DNA from 2 places in the Exiguobacterium sp. UBA1053 genome. Region 1 is predicted to be linked to the other one. Evidence: riboswitches for the same ligand, from Rfam matches in the RefSeq annotation. Region 1 holds a riboswitch; the other holds the start of a gene.
The links. Region 1 has a riboswitch for S-adenosylmethionine ahead of B3G15_RS13040 (methionine ABC transporter ATP-binding protein). Riboswitches for the same ligand answer to the same signal wherever they lie in the genome.
Positions count from the first base shown of each region.

Region 2: it holds a riboswitch for S-adenosylmethionine, as region 1 does, so the genes downstream of both, B3G15_RS12135 (methionine ABC transporter ATP-binding protein) here and B3G15_RS13040 (methionine ABC transporter ATP-binding protein) in region 1, are expected to answer to the same signal.

Region 1 is NZ_DCDO01000013.1:1,067,986-1,075,527, reverse strand. It holds gene B3G15_RS13070 (C40 family peptidase) at 1-369, opposite strand, end outside; gene rho (transcription termination factor Rho) at 725-2,098, shown strand; gene B3G15_RS13060 (type B 50S ribosomal protein L31) at 2,190-2,435, shown strand; gene B3G15_RS13055 (DedA family protein) at 2,472-3,122, opposite strand; gene B3G15_RS13050 (thymidine kinase) at 3,306-3,920, shown strand; gene B3G15_RS13045 (alpha/beta hydrolase) at 3,994-4,752, opposite strand; SAM riboswitch class I at 4,820-4,921, opposite strand; SAM riboswitch class I at 5,171-5,274, shown strand; gene B3G15_RS13040 (methionine ABC transporter ATP-binding protein) at 5,361-6,389, shown strand; gene B3G15_RS13035 (methionine ABC transporter permease) at 6,379-7,029, shown strand; gene B3G15_RS13030 (MetQ/NlpA family ABC transporter substrate-binding protein) at 7,049-7,542, shown strand, end outside.
Region 2 is NZ_DCDO01000013.1:868,563-876,104, reverse strand. It holds gene B3G15_RS12155 (CAP domain-containing protein) at 1-751, shown strand, start outside; gene B3G15_RS12150 (GNAT family N-acetyltransferase) at 839-1,336, shown strand; gene B3G15_RS12145 (MetQ/NlpA family ABC transporter substrate-binding protein) at 1,396-2,211, opposite strand; gene B3G15_RS12140 (methionine ABC transporter permease) at 2,239-2,904, opposite strand; gene B3G15_RS12135 (methionine ABC transporter ATP-binding protein) at 2,894-3,907, opposite strand; SAM riboswitch class I at 3,992-4,097, opposite strand; gene B3G15_RS12130 (aminotransferase class I/II-fold pyridoxal phosphate-dependent enzyme) at 4,160-5,347, opposite strand; gene B3G15_RS12125 (alpha-glucosidase) at 5,496-7,106, shown strand; gene B3G15_RS12120 (MBL fold metallo-hydrolase) at 7,371-7,542, opposite strand, start outside.

The DNA.
Region 1 (7,542 bases):
ATAAGGTGTACCTTTATGTTTTGCTGCTTCGTTCAGGATTTTCGTCCGTTTAGAAGAAGAGCTTGTTGATTTTTTAGCGCTAGAAGATGATTTGTATGTCTTTGTGTACTGTGAGTAGACATAGCGTGTTTTACCGCCGTATGAGATTTTTGTCCAGCTGCCTGATTTGCCTTTGTATGTAAAGACTTGACCAGCGTTGACTTTCCCGACGATGCTTGCTTTCGTAGAAGGTGCTGTCCGAACACGAAGACCGTTGTCCGTGATCTTGACTTTCGTGACTGTCGCTGCTTCAACTTTACCTGTACCCACTGATGTAAAACCTGAAACCACTAAGGCTGCCGTCGCGATCGATGCTAGAAAACGTTTCATGTTAAGAATTCCTCCGTTTAAATGTAGTGTGTTGCGTCCGTAAGTTATATGATGAAATCATTAAGTGTGTGATTAAGCAGTCTACCTTACAACTGTGTAAGAATTTTGTCTGCAGGAATATCTTAGCACGAGCACACTTGAAAACGTTTTTTCAGTTAGAAGACAAAACAGATGCTTTTGTAACATAACTGAAATAATATCCTTGAATATTACAAAGTAAGAAACGCAGAGGATTGTTAACGACGAATTCAAAAAAATATGATACCTTTAGTTCACGAATAAAATTACATACCTCCTGATGTATGTATGGAAGTATGCTGAATGCAGTTGAATTTATAAAGAATAGGTGAAGAACATGCCAACAACTGATAAAAAAGATAAACCAGAACGTTCCTATACACTGGCTCAATTGAGCCAACTGACATTAAAAGAACTCTATGAAATCGCAAAGACGAAGAATGTCCCACAATACCGGGAAGCCCGTAAACGCGAGTTGATGTTCAAGATTTTAAAAGCACAGGCTGAATCGACTGGTCTTTATTTCCTCGAAGGGGTACTCGAAGTCATCCCTGGCAACCCACAAATGCAAAACGATGGTGGCTTTGGCTTCCTTCGTCCTATCAATTATTCCCAATCCTCTGAAGATATTTATATCGCAGCATCTCAAATCCGACGCTTTAATCTACGTAATGGTGATGTCGTCACAGGTAAAGTCCGTCCGCCGAAGGAAAACGAACGGTTCCAAGGATTACTTAGCGTGGAAGCCGTCAACGGTGAAGCACCGGATACAGCCCGTAACCGTCTATTCTTCCCGGCACTGACACCGATCTATCCGGATCGTCTGATGCGACTTGAGACAGAACCACGCCATCTATCCGTTCGTGTCATGGATATGATCGCACCGGTTGGGTTTGGTCAACGTGGTTTGATCGTCGCACCGCCAAAAGCAGGGAAGACATCACTCCTCAAAGAAATCGCAAACTCGATTCAGGAGAATCATCCGGATGTCGAACTGATCATTCTCTTGATTGATGAGCGTCCTGAGGAAGTAACAGATATTGAGCGCTCGGTTCCGGGAGCAGATGTTGTCAGCTCGACGTTTGACGAAACACCAGACAACCACGTCCGGATTTCTGAGCTTGTCCTCGAGCGTGCGATGCGACTCGTCGAACACAAGAAGGATGTCGTCATCTTGATGGATTCGATCACACGTCTAACACGGGCCTATAACTTAACGGTACCACAAAGCGGTCGGACGCTCTCAGGGGGAATTGACCCGGCTGCGTTCCATAAGCCGAAACGGTTCTTTGGGGCAGCGCGAAACATCGAACACGGTGGTAGTTTAACGATTCTTGCGACAGCACTCGTTGAGACAGGATCACGCATGGATGACGTTATCTATGAGGAATTCAAAGGGACGGGTAACATGGAGTTGCATCTCGATCGTAAGTTATCAGAGCGTCGGATCTTCCCAGCGATCGACATTCGGAAGTCGGGTACACGGAAGGAAGAACTCTTGCTTCCGAAAGAGCAACTCGATGCGCTTTGGACGATTCGTCGGACGATGAACGAGTCGAACGAATTCGTTGATACGTTCCTACGGAAGATTCGCGATACGAAAAATAATGAGGAATTTTTCGTCGAACTCGAGAAGGAAAAGAAGAAGGCGGTCCGACGCGCACCGGTAAAACCGCGTACCGTCAAGAAGGAAACGACGACGGAAAAATAACTATTGCGACGCGCAAAAAAATCGTTTAGTATAGGAAGGTAACTTACTCTGGCTCAGCAAATGAACCAGGGCGGAAGGAGAGAAATCAACCATGAAACAAGGAATTCACCCTAACTACAACAAAGTAGTATTTATGGATTCAACGACTGAGTACAAATTCTTAAGCGGTTCTACTCGTTCTTCGAACGAAACGATCACTTGGGAAGATGGTAACGAGTACCCACTCATCCGTGTGGATGTGTCTTCAGACTCGCACCCATTCTACACAGGTCGTCAAAAGTTCAACGCGGCAGATGGTCGTGTCGATCGCTTCAACAAAAAATACGGCCGCAAGTAATCACTTGTCGGTTCTTAAAAAAACAGCCTGCCTCCATTATGGAAGCAGGCTGTTTTTGTATAGACTGAATTGTGAACGATACGCGAGATAGGTCTTCAAGACGAAGGAGAAGGCGATTCCACCGGCAATTCCGATTAAATACGGCATGACTTCCGGATGTGCCAAGATATAGTCCATGACTTTGTGGAACGAGAGGTGACGACCGACGAAGTAGCCGGCGCCTAAGAACACGCTGATCCAAATCAACGCACCTGTATACGCATAACTCGCAAACACGCGAAACGGCATTTTCGAGACACCTGCAAAAAAGGCAGAGAGTTGGCGGAGACCAGGTATGTAGTAACCGATGATCAAGACCGATTTTCCGTAACGACGAAATCCGGCTTCAGCGGAAAGAATATGCTTTTCTGAGATACGCATTTTCGGCCCGACGCGGTGTAATAGCGGCATACCGAGTTTTAATCCGAGTAAATAGCTGATCGTCATCCCGATACAACTGCCGGCGTAAGCGGCGAGGATCGTACCGACGAGTGGTAGATTGCCTTGATGCATCCAAAAACCGGACAGGACGAGCAGGGTCTCATCAGGAACCGGCAATCCCACGATACCACCTGCGAGAAGGACGGAGAGACCAAGGGCACCATATTGGTGCAGGATGTCATGTAAGAGATGATGAATCGGGGACACCTTCTTTCGTGAAAGTCTTCTTCTTCAGTGTACAGGAAATAGGGGACGGTTGGAATGAAAGGACAAAAATTCTAGGTAAAGAAAAAATGAATTTTGATTTCCGGAAGTCAACCCTTTTTCTCGATACCGTTTCGGGCTATACTCGTTAAAGTGACTATTTTTAGAGGACGGTGTCGGACGATGATGCATGTAATAAATCAGTACGGCTGGATCGAAGTAATTTGTGGCAGTATGTTTTCCGGGAAATCGGAAGAGTTGATTCGTCGTGTCAGACGGGCGCAGTACGGCAAACTGCCCGTTCAAGTATTCAAGCCGGCAATCGACGACCGGTACCATGAAGAGCATGTCGTCTCTCATATCGGCAACTCCGTCGTGGCGATTCCGATGGCGACGAGTCGCGATCTCTACGCAGCAGTAGCAGAGGAAACACAAATCGTCGGAATCGATGAAGTTCAATTCTTTGATGATGAGATCGTACAAGTCATCGAAGCACTTGCACAAGACGGAAAACGCGTCATTTGTGCAGGCCTTGATCAAGATTTCCGGGCAGAGCCATTCGGCAAGATGCCGGAATTACTGGCGCGCGCAGAATTCGTGACGAAGCTGCAAGCCATCTGTCTTTCGTGTGGTGATCCGGCTTCCCGGACACAACGGTTGATTGATGGAAAACCAGCGAACTACGATGATCCGATCATCCTAGTGGGCGCTTCAGAATCGTATGAGCCACGGTGCCGCCATTGCCATGAGGTGCCTGGAAAGCCGAAGCCGCTCCAATCGGTGCAGCACCAAGAAAATTAAAAAAGACGTACCGATCGCGGTCGTCCTTTGATGTAACAGCTATTCGCTTTTAAGTGAATAGCTGTTTTTTTTATTATCCCGTTTCCTGTGAGAACCGGCTTGAGCGTTCGATAAAGCGGATCGTCTCACGAACGATCAAATCCTGATCATGATCGAGGGTCGCGACGTGGTACGAGTTCAGTAAACAGTAGCTTCGTTTATCATTCGTTCCGATGTGCTGATGCAGATAATCCGAGCTCGACGGCGGGACGACGTGATCGGTCGCCGAGTAGAGAATTAATGTCGGCAGAAGGATTGATCCTAAGCGTCCTTTCGTTTCATCCATCAGACGGACGAGTTCGAACGCACAACGACTTGGAACGAGGTCATAGATGATTTCGAAAGCAGACCGTTTGATGTCCGGTGCCCCTTCCGGTAAGTACTGTGGACCGTCCTCGAACGAAAGTGCTTCATAGGATGGAACGGAAAGTGCGGCATTGATCGTAATGATGCCGGCAAACGGAATGCCGTCAGCAGCGAGTGACAGTGCAAGCGTCGCACCCATCGATTGACCGATGACGAAGACTTGATCGCATGTTTCTTGTAAACGTTCATAGCCGTCTTGCAGGCTTTGCTTCCAACATCGAGCAGTCGATTGTTCAAACTCGCGGACGTTCGTTCCATGTCCGCGTAAGCGCGGGGCATAGACGGTAAAACCTTCAGCAGCGAATGCCTCACCGACGTCGCGGACACTTTGCGGAGTGGCATTAAAACCATGACAGATTAGAATACCGATCGGTCCACCTTGAAAATAAAACGCTTCAGCACCAGTCAATACAGGATAGTTCATCATTACTATTTTTCCTCCATTCATGAAAAAAACTCGTCGACGTCACTGCTTGGACGCCCACGAGTTTTTCACCGTATCATCCAAAGCCGCGCTTTGCTGGTCGGAGCACCTTACAGATTGCAGGTTGCCGTGAAGTCATAGAGCCAGGTCTCTCGTTCACTCTTGATAAATATCATATTGGAATTGTCGGATTAATCATTGAAACGATGGTAGCACGACCGAAAATGCCTTGTCAAATCGTTCTAGACGAATCGTGATTTATTCTTTCAGCTAACTCATAACTTATGACTCAATCGATATGCGCCAAATGGATTATTTTTGCAAAGTTGGTTGACTTTTAAAGGTTCGACCCGTAATGTAAAAATTAGTTTTACGACATAAGCAACAACGCAACAACACACATACGAATTTCATACCGCAATACTTATCCAGAGAGGTGGAGGGACTGGCCCTACGAAACCTCGGCAACAGACTCATTATGAGCACTGTGCCAATTCCATCAGACAGATGTCTGAGAGATGAGTGGAGTGGATTCTGCCACTGTGCGGATCCAGGTCTCTTCTTGTTTCTCAAGAAGGGACCTTTTTTGTTGAATGAAGGGGGAAAACGGAATGATTGCATTTCATCAAGTCAAAAAAACGTACGTCACGAAAGATCAGACGATTGCAGCGCTCGACGGTGTCGACCTGACGATCGAAAAAGGTAAAATCTTTGGGGTCATCGGTTTTAGCGGTGCCGGAAAAAGTTCACTGCTCCGCTGTGTCAACCTGTTAGAACGACCGACGTCAGGAACGGTGACGGTCGATGGGGAAGATTTAACGCAACTGTCTCCGAAAAAATTACGCCAAGCAAAACAACGGATTGGAATGATCTTTCAGCACTTCAATCTGTTGAATGCGAACACGGTCTTTACGAATGTCGCAAAGCCACTCGTTCTCGCAGGCGTCAAGAAAGACGAGATTCGCCGCCGAGTGACAGAATTGCTCGATTTCGTCGATCTCGCGGACAAGGCGGATCATTATCCGGATCAATTGTCCGGTGGACAGAAACAGCGTGTTGGTATCGCCCGGGCACTCGCGACGCAACCTTCCGTCCTCTTATGTGACGAAGCGACATCAGCACTTGATCCCCAGACGACGCATCATATTCTCCAGTTATTAAAACGCATCAATGCCGAGTACGGGATTACGATTCTCTTGATCACCCACGAGATGGGCGTCATCCGGGAGATTTGCGACCGCGTCGCCGTTATCGAAGCTGGGAAGCTAATCGAATCGGGAACGGTCTTTGATGTCTTTTCAAGCCCGCAGACCGAGACGGCAAAAAACTTCGTCCGGTCCGTCATGCATGACGAGATTCCAGCATCGATTCGTCAGTTGATCGAGTCGCGAAATGCACATCCGATCTATAAGATTCATTTTCTCGGACATCACACCGGGCAGCCGCTCTTATCACAAGTCGCGAAACGTTTTGACGTCGATGTTAATATCCTGCACGGGAGCATCACAGAGTTGCAGGAGACGCCGTTCGGCACCTTGCTCGTCGAGTTGATTGGTGAGCCGGCTGAAGTAAAACGAGCGTTACAATACATCGATCAGGCACAGGTGACGGTCGAGGAGGTGCTTGCTGATGCTAGTTAACTATAGTGATATCTGGACAGCATTTTTGCAGACGATGACGATGGTGTCAGTGTCGTTACTGTTTTCAACTCTGATCGGCTTACCACTCGGTATCCTGCTTGTCGTCACGCGAAAAGGAGCGTTACTTGAAAATGTTCCGTTGTTCACGTTCTTCAACAGTATCGTCAATATTTTCCGCTCGATTCCGTTCATCATCTTACTCGTCGCGATCATCCCGTTGACGCGCTTGATCGTCCAGACGTCGATCGGAACAGAAGCCGCAATCGTTCCGCTCGTCTTTTACGCTGCACCGTACATGGCGCGTCTGATCGAGAGTTCTTTACTCGAAGTCGATAAAGGCGTTCTTGAAGCAGCAGAAGCGATGGGCGCGACACCGTTTCAAACGATTTTCCGCTTCCTCCTACCGGAAGCACTCGGTTCACTCATCCTGAACTTAACGATCGCAACAGTCGGCTTGATCGGGGCGTCGGCGATGGCAGGCGCCATCGGTGGTGGCGGTTTGGGTGACTTAGCAATTACTTACGGCTATCAACGGTTTGATACGAAAGTCATGATCATCACGGTCGGGATTCTCGTCATCTTAGTCCAAGGCTTACAGACGACAGGCAACATCGTCGCACGAAAAATCAGAAGACATTAATCAAGGGAGCGATTCAGCCATGAAAAAAGCAGTAGCAATTGGAGCAACACTCACGACGATTTTATTTGCCGGGTGCGCAGCATCAGGAGAAGACGAAAAGACGATCAAGCTCGGTGTCAGCGGTTCCGACACACAAGTTTGGGATTATGTCGCGAAAAAAGCAGAGAAGGAAGGCATCAAAATCGAGCTCGTCAAGTTCTCCGATTATGTCCAGCCGAACATGGCACTGGCTGAGGGTGAGATCGACGCCAATGCTTTCCAGACGATTTCCTACTTCAACGCTTTCAAGAAAGAACATAACTTGAAGCTATCGCCGATTGCGACGACTGTCATCGCACCGATGGGGATCTACTCAGATAAATACAAGGATGTCAAAGACATTCCAAATGGCGGAAAAATCGCTGTTCCGAACGAAGCGACGAACATGGGACGTGCCCTCTTGTTACTGCAAGAAGCAGGTCTGATCAAGCTACCGGACGACTTCGATGGCAACGGTTCGGTCGATAAGATCGT
Region 2 (7,542 bases), 200 kb from region 1:
GTATCCGGGATACGACTGGGAAGTCAGACGGACATCAACGGAGGAATTCGTCGCCTTGACGAAGGATGGAAAAGATTATGGGAAGTATCGTTTCAAGAACGGGGTGACGACGCAAGGCGCGGTCTTGAATAAGGATACGGAATCTTCCTTGAAGAAAAAAGGTTGGACCGCAGTGAAGTCCTATCGTAAAGGCAATACGAACTACATGTTGAATCTGGATCATGCCGCCGTCTATGAGAAGAAAGGCAATTACGTGACATATTTCTTCGATCAACATGACGGCAATAAAGTCAAAGCGACGCTTGCGATTCCAAAAGACGTCGAAGCGAAGAAAAAAGGCTTCTACGGTACGACGTCGAATGCGTTACGAACGACAGATGAGAAACTGATGCTTCGGTTGATGAACTGGGAACGAGCCGACTATAAATTAAATCCATTAGCACCGTACACGGCACTGAAGCCGGTTACACGTGGTCACAGCGAAAACATGGCGAAGAACAATTTCTTCTCGCATACGGATCCACAAGGGCGTGACCCGTTCGATCGAATGAAACAAGGCGGTATCAAGTTCATGGGAGCCGGTGAGAATCTCTCGATGGGCTATCCGAATGTCTTTGCGGCGCATTGGGGCTTGATGAACTCGAAAGGACACCGCGATAACATCCTTCAAAAGAGCTTCAAGCAGGCGGATGTCGGTGTAGCATTCCGAGACAACGCACCGTACTTCACGATTAATTTCCGAACACCTTAAATAGAAGAATGGAGGACGATATCGCTCGATGTCGTCCTCTTTTTTACGAGTTAGTTCGTTCTATACTACAGGTAGGGGGTGGAGCAGTTGAAAATACGTCAATTGACGGCAGAAGATGCAACTCGTTACAAAGCATTGCGGTTAGAAGCCTTACGAAACCATCCGGAGGCATTCGGCTCTGATTATGAAGCAGAAAAAGATCGACCCATCGAACGGTACGCAACTCGTCTTGAAAGCGAACAGTCGATGACGTTCGGTGCGTTTCATGAAAATGAACTCGTCGGTGTCGTCACGATTGTCAACTTAGAACCGGTTAAGGTGAAACATCGAGCGAATTTATTTGCGATGTACGTCACGCTACACGCCCGAAAACAGCAAATCGGACGGCGCCTCGTACAAGAGGCATTACGTACATTAAAGCAGCATCCTGTGATTGAGCAAGTCCATCTCTCGGTCGTCCGGACGAATGAAGCTGCTAAAGCGTTGTATCGATCACTTGGTTTTGAATCATACGCGATTGAACCGCGGGCGCTGAAAATCGATGATATCTATCATGATGAAGAACTGATGTGGTATCGGTTCTAACACAAAACGACCGGAATTCAAAGAGAGGTGATCTCGTTGAATTCCGGTCGTTTTTTACATCAGTTTGCCCATTCAGGTTTACTGAAGCCTTTGAATGATTTTTCGATGACTGTATTGAAAGCGTCCGATTCGACGGCTGCTTTTAAGTCTTTTGCGACTTGCTTGTCCGCATCTTTCGTTTGGACAGCGACGAGGTTACGGTATTGTTCGTCCATCGTCTCAAGCGCTAACGCATCAAGTAAGTCGAATTTCGCAGCAAGTGCGAAGTTCCCTGGAACGGCTGAAATGTCGACACTTTCGACGGCGCGTGGCAATTGAGCCGCCTCGAGTGGTTTAATGACGAGTTTCTTCGGATTCTTGACGATATCCTTCTCTGAAACGGTTAGTGGATCGACATCCGGCTTCAGTTCAATCCAGCCTTGTTCCGCAAGTAAGTTCAGTGCCCGTGCTTGGTTCGTCGGATCATTCGGCGTCGCGACTTCAGCACCTGTCTTGACGTCGTCAAGTGTCTTCGCTGTCTTACTGTATAGTCCCATCGGTGCTGTCGGAACCGTGATGAGTCCTTTTAAATCGAGGTTCTTTTCTTTAGAGAACGTCTTGAGATAGATCGAGTGTTGGAACAAGTTGGCGTCGATGTTCCCGCTACCGAGAGCGATGTTCGGTTGGATGTAATCGCTGAACTCGACGATTTCGACTTTATAGCCTTTCTTTTCGAGTTGCGGTTGGATCGCTTGTTTGACCATGTCGCTATACGGACCGCTTGTCGCACCAATCTTGATCGTCTTGTCCTTTTCATCAGCACTGCTGTCTCCACATCCCGCGAGGACTCCTGCACCGAGTAAGGCTGTTGCTAAAAAGGCATATCGTTTTTTCATGATTCCACTCTCCCTTTGTATGTATGATTAGCGTTTATCTGTTTTTCGCGCCAGTTGATTGCCAAGTGCTTGAATACTTTGAACGATGACGATGAGCACGACGATCGTCACGATCATGATGAGATTATCGTAGCGATAATAACCGAAACGGATCGCGAGGTCACCAACACCTCCACCGCCGACGATACCAGCCATCGCTGAGAAGCCGATCAAGCTGATCGTCGTTAATGTGATGCTCTGAATGATGCCAGGGAGTGCTTCCGGTAAGAGGACACTGACGATGATCCGTAATGGTTTCGCCCCACATGCTTCCGCTGCTTCGATTAGACCAGGCGGAATTTCGCGCAGTGACGTCTCAACGAGTCGCGCGAGAAACGGAATCGCTGCGACACTGAGACTGACGGATGCTGCCGTCGGACCAATCGTATTGTCGAGTAAGAACTTCGTTAACGGAATGAGGGCAACCAGCAAGATGATGAACGGTAGCGACCGGACGATGTTGACGACGAAGTCAAGGACACGGCGGACGGCAAGGTTTTGAAAAAATAATCCCCGGTCGGTGACGAACAAGAGAATCCCGAGCGGAATCCCGACGACCAGTGCAAAGGCAAGTGAAATTCCTACCATCCACGCCGTCTCGCCGAGTGCCTTCAAGAGCTCAGGTAACATCGTTTGAATACGATCAAGCCACATCCTGAATCACCTCGAGTGCATGAAGTTCCGTCGCGAGCCAGTCGAGGGCAGGAGCGATTTGGTCGGATGATCCCGTCAAGCTGACAATCAGGACACCGAAGGCGACGTCTTGAATGTAGTCGACCTTGCCGTGCAAGATGCTGACTGAGATATCGTAACGGCGGATTGCTTCTGATAACGTACTCTCACCGGTCTTCTCGCCCGTGAACTGCAAGCGGATGATCTTGCCTGGAGTTGCCTGTAAGATGCGTTCCGGCAATTCGATTTGTAATGCCGTATCGACGTAATGTTGCGTCACTGGATGCTTGGCTTGACTAAACAGGTCATAGGTTGAGGCGACTTCAACGACTTCACCTTGCGACATGACCGCGACGCGATGGCAAATCTGTTTGACGACATCAATCTCATGCGTGATGAGGACGATCGTCAGTCCGAGTCGTTCATTCAAATCCTTCAGCAGTTCAAGGATCTGTAGTGTCGTAACGGGGTCAAGAGCTGATGTCGCTTCGTCACATAACAAGACGGTCGGATCGTTCGCGAGTGCCCGGGCAATCCCGACGCGCTGTTTCTGCCCACCGCTTAATTGGCTCGGGAAGTTCGTCTCAAATCCTTCAAGTCCGACGAGCGAGACGAGTTCGCGAATTCGCTCCGGGAAATCTGCTCGTTTGACTCCAGCAGCCTTGAGCGCAAAAGCGATGTTATCCGCGACGTTGCGCGACTGGATCAATTGGAAATGCTGAAAGATCATTCCTGTCCGCAAGCGAAGTTGACGCAAATCTGCTTTTGACATCCCGCCGAGCGAGACACCGTCGACCTTGACGGTTCCTTGTGTCGGATGCTCAAGCCCGTTGATCAGGCGAAGCAATGTACTCTTACCGGCACCGGACTCACCGATGATTCCGAAGATTTCTCCTTTTTGGATCGTCAAATCGACATCCCGTAATGCGAAAATCGGGGTCCGGTCTCGAACGAACCGTTTTGTAATGTGTTTGAATTCAATCATCCGCTCATCTCCTCATACAAAAAAAGTCGCTTTTTCCTAGTAGCAGAGCAACCAGAAAAAAGCGACGAAAGTGTAAGATTTCGTAACTTATCTCTCAGAATGAAGATCATTCTGTAGGATGTGGCACCGTTCCTTACAGGTGGTTGCCGGACGTCGTTGGGCCTAATCCCTCGGTCGCTCTCGATAAGTAGTTATGCTGTTGGGATTTACTTTAACGGAAATGATTCCCATCTGTCAAATGTTTTTTCAGAATTATTCCGCAACAGGTGTCCGGAACAGGTTGAGCGTTCCGATTCGATCGACGGCTTCTTCTAGACGTTCGACGTCAGCAATCAAGCTAATCCGGACGTAGCCTTCACCGTATTCGCCGAAGAATGATCCCGGGGTCACGGCGACATGTGCTTCGTCAAGCAGGTGATCGGTGAAGCTTTGGGACGTGTAACCTTCTGGAACAGGAAGCCAGACGAAGAAGGAACCGCCCGGTCGTGGTCCACTCCAACCAATCGCATCGAGTTTCGCGAACAACGCATCGCGTCGCGTTTCATACAAGTTACTTAACTCGCGGACGCACGTTTGGTCACTCGTGAGGGCGACGGTCGCAGCATGTTGAATCGGTGTGAAGGCACTGACGTAGAGATGTTCTTGGTACGTCTCGATGCTTGAGATGACGGACGGATTACCAATCGCAAAGGCGATCCGGAAGCCGGACATGTTGAAGCGTTTTGAGAGTGAGAATAGCTCGATCCCGACGTCTTTTGCCCCTTCCGTCTGCAGGAAGCTTCGCGTCGGACCATCGAAACTGATGCCGCCGTATGCTAAGTCATGGACGACACAGATATCATGGGCATCGGCGAAAGCGACTGTCTGTTCGAAGGCTTCTGCCGTCGCGGTCGCACCCGTCGGATTACTCGGGTAGTTGAGGAACAACATCCGGGCACGCTCGACGTCCGTCGTATCAAGTAAGTCGTAATCCGGTAAGAAGTTATTTTTCTCAAGCAACGGAAGCGTGATCGGGAATGCACCAGCAAGTGCTGCGCCAGACAGGTAATCCGGGTATCCTGGATCCGGAACGATGACACCTTCTCCAGGGTTGACGATTGTCTGCGGTAAGGCGACGATACCGGCTTTACTACCGAGGAGAATCGCGACTTCCGTTGCCGGATCGATTGTGACACCGAATTCAGTCGCATAAAAGCGTGCGACGGCTTGCTTTAGAAAATCATGTCCACGAAACGGTGGATATTGAAGGTTCGTTGGCTCGTCGATGGCTTGTTTTAAGGCATCGAGAATATGTACAGGCGTCGTCTGGTCAGGCGTTCCTTGACCAAGTGTGATGACATCGTGTCCGGCAGCTTTTACAGCACCGATTCGGTTCGCGAGTTCAGCGAAGACAGGAGCAGGAAGCCGATCAATGGCGATGGATGGAGCGAAATGTTTCATGGATGAATGCCTCCTTCGTGGTATTGTCGTCAAGGATAACGAATATTCAGTCAAAAGAAAAGAACTTTTTCGAAATTCAAAAAAATTGTCGGATAAACAGGTACAGATAAGTGGAGCGGGAATAAAGAGTAGGGAGAGGAGTGGGAAGATGAAGCGAGCTAACTGGAAAGAGGCAGTCGTCTATCAAGTCTACTGGCGTAGCTTTAAGGATTCGAACGGGGATGGGATTGGTGATTTGCGAGGTGTCATCGATAAGCTTGATTACATCACTTCACTTGGTGTCGATGTCGTGTGGTTGAATCCGTGTTATCGTTCCCCGGACGTCGATAACGGCTATGATATTGCCGATTATTACGAGATCATGGAAAAAGCGGGAACGATGGGAGATCTCCAGGAGTTGATCACGGCCGCTCATGCCCGTGGATTAAAGGTCATTCTCGATTTAGTCGTGAACCATACGAGTGACCAGCATGACTGGTTCCGTCAGTCGCGAGAGCGGATTAACGATAAGGATGACTGGTATATCTGGCAGGATGGCACGAAAGAGACGCCTCCGAACAACTGGCGCTCGTACTTTGCGCCAAGCCCATGGACGTGGAGTGAAGAGCGCGGGCAGTATTATTTTCATTCCTTCGCCAAAGAACAGCCCGACTTAAACTGGGAGCACCCAGCTGTGAGGCAAGCGATCTACGATATGATGAACTGGTGGATCGCTCAAGGGATCGACGGCTTCCGGATGGATGTCATCAACTTGATCAAAAAACGGTCGTTCGAGGATGTCGCCAATCCGTTTGATCTATCGTACCTTGGAAATCAGCCAGGCGTGCATGACTTCTTGCAGGAGATGCATGCGAACGTCCTTGCGGGGAAAGAGTTATTCACAGTCGGTGAGATTCCGTTCGTTGGTCCGGAAGACGGGCTGTTATACGTCAGTGAAGATCGAGAAGAACTTCGGACGCTGTTTCACTTCGAAATCGCGGATGACATGGAGGCGATGGATCTCTTACGATTCAAGGAGATTCAAAAACGCTGGTACGACGTCTTATACCCATTAGGTGTCAATTCACAGTTTCTCAACAACCATGATCATACACGACAAGTGACCCGCTTCGGCAGTGAACGGTATCGCGTCGAGAGCGCAAAACTACTCGGTTTGATGTTGCATACGTTACCCGGCATTCCATATGTGTATCAAGGAGAAGAAATCGGAATGACGGGGATTCGTTTCTCGGATCCGTCGCTTTATCAAGACGTCGCCTTTCGAAATCGATACGCGGAGCGCGTCGCTGGTGGAGAGGATCCAGAGGTCGTACTCTCGTCGATGCAGTTACTTGCCCGTGATAACTCCCGCACACCGATGCAGTGGGACGGTACACATGCAGCTGGCTTTACGAGTGGGAAACCATGGTTAGCCGTCAACCCGAATTATACGGACATCAATGTCGCGCAGGCAGAAGCTGATCCATCGTCCGTGCTTGCTTTTTACAAGTCGCTGATTCAGATGCGAAAGCAACATCCGATCATGGTTTACGGCACGTACCGAGACTTAGCACTCCATGATCCGTATCTCTATATTTATGAACGGGAACTAGAGGGAGAGGTCTGGCGGATTGTCCTCAACGTACATGATGAACCGATGCAGACCGCCCTCATTTTACCGCATGAAAAATTGTTCGTATCAAACTATCCGGATAGCCCGGATATCTTGCGTCCCTACGAAGCACGCGTCTATCGTTATTCTGTTGCAGAACAGAATTGAACCACTGGACGAAAAAATGGGGTTAACTCAAAAAAAGAATGACGCGTCTTTTCACGCCCTTTCCTCAGGCGAGACACAAGCCCCGTTTTCCTGCTTCATTCAAGCAGGAAAACGGGGCTTGTTTGTCTCTGAAGCGCATAAATGCGCTTATTCCTGTAGGAATGGCGTGCGACGCGTCATTCTTTTTGTTATGAGATAAGGGTGGCAGATTTTCATTCTGCCACCCTTATCTTTGGAAAGACTGACTTATGATATAGTCCCGTTTTAAGTGTGTGATTTGAATGGAGATGATTTTTTCGTCTGTAAGACCTGAGAGAATCGATCGACAGCTTGGCGCATCTCGTAACTTGGTCCAAGAATGAGGGGACCGTGTCCGACGGCAAGAATATCTGGAGATAGTTCCGTCAGTTGATCAGCCGAACGAAGGGCGACGTCC